Regions from separate parts of the Azospirillum sp. 11R-A genome, predicted to be linked through region 2. Evidence: predicted binding sites of a transcription regulator. Region 2 holds the regulator's gene; the other holds the start of a gene.
The links. Region 2 encodes HrcA, which represses chaperone genes, less so after heat shock. Its sites were predicted from a motif close to GTTAGCACTCNCCNNNGGNGAGTGCTAAC; they were not measured.
Positions count from the first base shown of each region.

Region 1: the regulator HrcA is predicted to act here: its motif matches at 1,888-1,916, upstream of groES (co-chaperone GroES).

Region 1 covers NZ_JBCEBL010000037.1:52,900-56,305, reverse strand. The annotation lists gene VH569_RS31685 (COX15/CtaA family protein) at 1-472, opposite strand, end outside; gene VH569_RS31680 (lysozyme) at 622-1,116, opposite strand; gene VH569_RS31675 (hypothetical protein) at 1,293-1,529, opposite strand; gene groES (co-chaperone GroES) at 1,974-2,264, shown strand; gene groL (chaperonin GroEL) at 2,314-3,406, shown strand, end outside.
Region 2 covers NZ_JBCEBL010000006.1:268,907-272,312, reverse strand. The annotation lists gene VH569_RS12170 (YifB family Mg chelatase-like AAA ATPase) at 1-342, opposite strand, end outside; gene VH569_RS12165 (creatininase family protein) at 564-1,310, shown strand; gene hrcA (heat-inducible transcriptional repressor HrcA) at 1,479-2,519, shown strand; gene grpE (nucleotide exchange factor GrpE) at 2,571-3,167, shown strand; gene VH569_RS12150 (response regulator) at 3,327-3,406, shown strand, end outside.

The sequences.
Region 1 (3,406 bases), on a different contig from region 2:
GCCCGCTCTTCACCATGAACCAGCCGATGCCGCCCTGGAGCCCGCCCAGCAGGAACAGGCCGGCCAGCTTCGGCCACAGCTCCGACGAGATGCGGCCCTGCATCCAGAAACGCAGGAAGGGGATCAGGAAGACGAAGCCGATCAGCTGGCCCCACAGCCGGTGGAACCACTCCCACCAGAAGATCGACTGGAAGCCGGCCAGATCCATGTGGCTGTTGTAGATGCGGAATTCCGGCGTCGCCTTGTACAGGTCGAAGACCCGGTTCCATTCCGCCGAGGACAGCGGCGGCAGGATGCCGATCAGCGGTTTCCACTCCACCATCGACAGGCCGGATTCCGTCAGCCGGGTGATGGCGCCGATCACGGCCATGGCCAGCACCATGGCGGCGCAGACCAGAAGCCAGACGGCGATGGGCCGGTTCGGATTGGGGCGGGCGGCGGCGGCGAGGCTGTCGGAGGCGAAGGCGGTCAAGGCGGCATTCCGGAGCACGGCGGTGGGATGTCCGCAAATGTGGGGCGAACATCCCGTCCCGTCAAACGGCTCGTGCCCGGCACCTGCCGGAATGCCGGATCGGGCTTGGATATCGGGGCCGGATATCAGGCCCAGATATGATGCTAGGATCAGGGAGTGCCGTCCGCGGTGGTGACGCCGGTCTTCGGCTGGGCGGTCTGGCTCTGGAACAGCGCCTCCTCGGCCGCGCGGCGGGAGACGAGGCCCGGCAGCTTGGTCGGCGTGCCGTTCACCGTGGCATAGACCCAGCGGCCGAACTGGCCGGCGGCGCCGGCATAATCGCCCTCGTTCAGCAGCTTCAGCAGGGTCGAGCTTTGCAGGCTGCCGGCGCCGAGGTTGAAGACGAAGGACGCCAGCGCGCCGCGCTGGTCTGCGTTCAGCGGCACCGTCACCAGGGCGTCGACATGGCCGGCGGCCTGGGCCAGGTCGGAGGCGAGGAAGGCATCGGCCTGCTCGACCGTGATGGTCTGCCCCATCGTCACGCCGGCGGTATGGCCGTAACCGATGGTGGGAACGCCGGCCGGGCACAGATAGGCGTTGAGGTAGAGGCCTTCGAAATGCTTCACAAGATCGACCGCGGCTTGGCAGACCGGCTGGGTGGTCATGGATGGAAACTCCCGGTTGGCGCGCCGAGCGGGATGATGCCGCCCGTATCGGCGGCGATCCTATGCGGAATTCGTGCAAGGCGGGAGTATGGATTTGAATTTGTCGCGAATTGCGGGGATGTGGCCGCGGAGACTGCGCAACAGGAGAAACGAGCGCGGGATCGGGCCGAAAGACTTTAGGGCGACAGGGTCTGGGCGGCGCCGAACAGCACGAACAAAGCGAACAGCAGGGCGAACAGGCCGGCGATGGTGGTGAACTCCAGCAGAACCTCCACCAGCCGGCTCTCGTGATCCCGCCACCGTGCCCGCTTGCCCGATCCCGGAGCGGCGGCGATTCGGGCCGGCCGCTTGTATTGCTGGCGGTCGGCCGCATGAGTCCCGGTCCAGCCGTCCGCCTGCCGCTTCGCCATCATCGCGCCCTCCACCTCTCCAGTGCCGATTTCTCTAAAATTTTAGGAAATTCCGGCGGGTGGCGCTGTGACGGCAATCACAGGCGTGCAGTGCGGGAGGCGAGGGGGCGGTTGGGAGGATCGGGTGGGGCTGGCGGTGCCCGGTTCCGTCTATTCGTTGTCCCGGCGATGCGTCCGCTGCCGGAAGGGTCGGCTTCTTCTGTGACCGTTCGAAGAAATTTGCCCGCGCCGGCTGTCTGCCGCAATGAGGGGATATGATTTAAAATCAATGTGTTATAGACGGGGTTGGAGGAGTGTTGCAGGCATTTGCGGCAAATTCCGAAACGAGCCTCTTGAATCCACAATCCGCTTCGATTAGCTGTCTGGCACTCGCCGGGATGGAGTGCTAACAGCCGCCGCCCGCGCCAATTTCCGTCAGAACCAAGCCTTGATCCAAGGAGGCATTCCATGAAGTTCCGCCCGCTGCACGACCGCGTCGTCGTCAAGCGTCTGGAGTCCGACACCAAGACCAAGGGTGGGATCATCATCCCCGACACGGCCAAGGAAAAGCCGCAGGAAGGCGAGATCATCGCCGTCGGCCCGGGCGCCCGTGACGAGTCGGGCAAGGTCGTGGCGCTAGACGTCAAGGCCGGCGACCGCATCCTGTTCGGCAAGTGGTCGGGCACTGAAGTGAAGATCGAAGGCGTCGATTACCTGATCATGAAGGAATCCGACATCATGGGCGTCATCGAGGCCTAAGTCCTCCGCCCGTATCCTTCGAAATTTACACGTTACAAGGAATCGAGACATGGCTGCCAAAGACGTCAAGTTCGGCCCCTCCGCGCGCGAAAAGCTGCTGCGTGGCGTTGACATCCTCGCCGACGCCGTGAAGGTCACGCTGGGCCCGAAGGGCCGCAACGTCGTGATCGAGAAGTCCTTCGGTGCTCCGCGCATCACCAAGGACGGCGTGTCGGTCGCCAAGGAAATCGAGCTGGCCGACAAGTTCGAGAACATGGGCGCCCAGATGGTCCGCGAGGTCGCCTCGAAGACCAACGATCTGGCCGGTGACGGCACCACCACCGCCACCGTGCTGGCCCAGGCCATCGTCCGCGAAGGCGTGACCAAGGTCGCCGCCGGCCTGAACCCGATGGACCTGAAGCGCGGCATCGACATCGCCGTCGCCGCCGTCGTCGCCGACATCCAGGGTCGCGCCAAGAAGGTCACGACCAACGACGAGATCGCCCAGGTCGGCACCATCTCCGCCAACGGCGAAGCCGAGATCGGCAAGATGATCGCCCAGGCGATGGAGCGCGTCGGCAACGAAGGCGTCATCACGGTGGAAGAGGCCAAGAGCCTGGACACCGAGCTGGACGTCGTCGAGGGCATGCAGTTCGACCGCGGCTACCTGTCGCCGTACTTCGTGACCAACGCCGACAAGATGGTCGCGGACCTCGAAAACCCCTTCATCCTGCTGCACGAGAAGAAGCTGTCGGGCCTGCAGCCGCTGCTGCCGGTTCTGGAAGCCGTCGTCCAGTCCTCGCGTCCGCTGCTGATCATCGCCGAGGACATCGAGGGCGAGGCGCTGGCCACGCTCGTCGTGAACAAGCTGCGCGGCGGCCTGAAGATCGCCGCCGTCAAGGCTCCGGGCTTCGGTGATCGCCGCAAGGCGATGCTGGAGGACATGGCCATCCTGACCGGCGGCCAGGTCATCAGCGAAGACCTCGGCATCAAGCTCGAGAACGTCACGCTCGACATGCTGGGCACCGCCAAGAAGGTCGTGATCTCCAAGGAGACCACCACCATCGTCGACGGCGCCGGCGACAAGGCCGACATCGAAGCCCGTTGCGGTCAGATCCGCGCCCAGGCCGAGGAGACCACCTCGGACTACGACCGTGAGAAGC
Region 2 (3,406 bases):
GGCGCCGTCGAGCGCCAGTTCGCCCAGCGCCACGTAGCGGGCGATCTCCGCATCCGGCAGCACCCCCATCACCGTCAGCAGGCCGAGCGCGATGGGCAGGTCGAAATGGCTTCCCTCCTTCAGCACATCGGCGGGAGCGAGGTTGACGGTGATGCGCTTGGCCGGCAGCGCGAGTCCCAGCGCGTGCAGCGCAGCGCGCACCCGCTCCCGGCTTTCGCCCACCGCCTTGTCGGGAAGGCCGACGACGGTGAAGGCGACGATTCCGCCGGACATCTGGACCTGGACGTCGATCCCCAGCACCTCGATGCCCTGGAACGCCACCGTGTTGACGCGCGCAACCACAACCGCACCCCGAAACAGACGCCCGTCAGGGCATGGTACACGCGATTGTAGTCACCATGAGACCAATGCGCCAGCGCGGGATGAACAAAACCCAACCGCCGGCCCCGTCATGCCCGCCCGGCGCAGGGAGTGGTTGTCCCGGCCCGCCGGCCGCCTAACATGAAGGCAAACGCATTCCCGGCCGCATTTCCGGCACGCATCGTCGAAAAGGATCAGCCACCGTGCAGCTTCACCTGAGCACCTGGGCCGAGGTCGAAACCTATCTGAAGACCTCCAAGGGCATCATCATGCCGATCGGCTCGACCGAGCAGCACGGGCCGAACGGGCTGGTCGGCACCGACGCCATCTGTGCCGAGGTCATCGCGAAGGGCGTCGGCGACGCCACCGGCGCGCTGGTCGGCCCGACCATCCCGGTCGGCATGGCCGTCCACCACATGGAATTCCCCGGCTCGATGACGCTGAAGCCGTCCACCCTGATCGCGCTACTGCGCGACTATGTCGGCTCGCTGGCCGAACACGGGTTCGAGCGCTTCTTCTTCGTCAACGGCCATGGCGGCAACATCGCCACGCTGCGCGCCGCCTTCTATGAGATCTATGCGGAGAACCGGGCGCTGCGCGGCCGCGACGCCCCGGATCTGCGCTGCACCCTGGTGAACTGGTGGGAGAATGGCGAGGTCGGCCGCCTGTCACGCGAGCTGTACCAGGGCAAGGAAGGCTCGCACGCCACCCCCAGCGAGGTGTCGCTGACCCAGTACGCCTATCCCGACTCGATCAAGAGCGCGGCGATGGAACCGGAACAGGCGCCGGCCGGCGGCTTCCACGATGCCCGCGACTTCCGTCGCCGCTATCCCGACGGCCGCATCGGCTCCGCCCCCGGCCTTGCCCGTCCCGAACATGGCCAGCGCCTGTACGAGGCGGCGGTCGGCGCCATCGCCACCCAGTACCGCGCCTTCCTGGCGGAGCAGTAAGGGCGGTCACATGCCTGCATGCCGCCCGCATCCCAATGGGGGCATGCCGGTGGGGCATCTTCGCCCCGCACGTTGATTCGGCGGTCGGACCTGCCTAAATTCGGACCGGTTGACGGAACCTGCGTTCCGCAACCGACCGGCCCGAACAGAGCACGACCGCCCCAGTCCATGATCAACGAGCTGAACCAGCGATCGCGCGAGATTTTCCGGCTGATCGTCGACGCCTATGTGGCGTCGGGCGAGCCGGTCGGCTCGCGCACAATCTCGCGACGGCTTGGCATGGCCTTGTCGCCCGCGACCATCCGCAACGTGATGGCCGACCTGGAGGAGCAGGGGCTGCTCTATGCCCCGCACACCTCCGCCGGCCGCATCCCGACCGATGCCGGCCTTCGCATGTTCGTCGACGGCCTGCTGGAGATCGGGTCGCTGACCGAGGACGAACGCGCCTCGATCGAAGCGAAATGCTCCGCCTCCGGCCGCGCCTTCGCCGACGTGCTGGGCGAGGCGTCGACCATGCTGTCCGGCCTGTCGCACTGCGCAGGCCTGGTGGTGGCACCCAAGACCGACCGTCCGCTCAAGCACATCGAGTTCGTGTCGCTCGGCCCCGGCCGCGCCCTGGTCGTCCTGGTGAACGAGGACGGGCTGGTCGAGAACCGGGTGATCGAGGTGCCGATGGGGGTCCCGACCTCCACCCTGCAGACGGTGTCGAACTTCCTCAGCGCCAAGCTCGCCGGCCGCACGCTGGACGAGGCCCGGCAGGAGGTCCTGCAGGAGATCGAGCAGCAGAAGACCCAGCTGGACGAGCTGTCGCGCAAGGTGGTCGCCGCCGGTCTGGCCACCTGGGCCGGCAGCGGCGGGTCGAACGCCGGCCAGTTGATCGTCCGCGGCCAGTCCCGCCTGCTGGAGGACGTCACCGCGCTGTCGGATCTGGAGCGCGTGCGCGGTCTGTTCGAGGCGCTGGAGACCAAGGAGACGATGCTGCGCATGCTGGACGCCACCGGCCGCGGCGACGGCGTGCAGATCTTCATCGGCGCCGAGAACGTGCTGTTCAGCCATTCCGGCTGCTCGATGATCATCTCCCCCTTCCAGAACAGCCGGGAACAGGTGATCGGCGCCATCGGCGTCATCGGCCCGACCCGCATCAATTACGCCCGCATCATTCCGCTGGTCGATTACACCGCCAAGGTGGTCAGCCGGCTGATCGGCTGAGCACCACCCTCACCAACTCCGCCTTTTGACGAAGCAAGAATTGAGAAAACCATGAGCGAAGAGCAGAACAAGCCCGCCGACGCCACGGTGGAGCCAACCGAGGCCACCGCCGACACCGCCAACCAGACGGATGCCGGTTCGCCCGAGGACCGCGTCGCCAAGCTGGAGGCCGAGGTCGCCAGCCTGAAGGACCAGCTTCTGCGCGCCATGGCGGAGACGGAGAACACCCGCCGCCGTGCCCAGCGCGACCGCGAGGACGCCAGCAAGTTCGCCGTGTCGAGCTTCGCCAAGGAGCTGGTGTCGGTCGCCGACAATCTGCGCCGCGCGCTCGACGCCGTGCCGGCCGAGGGCCGCGAGCAGGACGATGTGCTGAAGGGCCTCGCCGTCGGCGTCGAGGCGACCGAGCGCCAGCTGTTCGCCGCCTTCGACCGCGCCGGCATCAAGAAGCTGGACCCGGCCGGGGAGCCGTTCGACCCGAACTTCCATCAGGTGATGTTCGAGATCGAGAACACCGGCAAGGCCGCCGGCACCGTCGTGCAGGTTCTCCAGCCCGGCTACACCATCCACGGCCGCCTGCTGCGCGAGGCGATGGTCGGTGTCGCCAAGGGCGGTGACGCCGGCGGCCAACACGTCGATACGAAGGCGTAACCATACGACTTCTGCAAAGCCCCCGGTTCACCGGCACCGCCGACGGGCCGGGGGCTTCCTTGTTGTGCGGAATAGGGTACGCCAGCGGTTGACGGTCGGCGGGAAATTGCCTAGGGCTTTCCCATAACTCTTTCGGCCGAGCAACCGGAGCCGCGTTCCATGCCCAAAAGCGTCCTGACCGTCGACGATTCCAAGACCATCCGCGACATGGTCGGGTTCACGCTGAAAGGCGCCGGCTA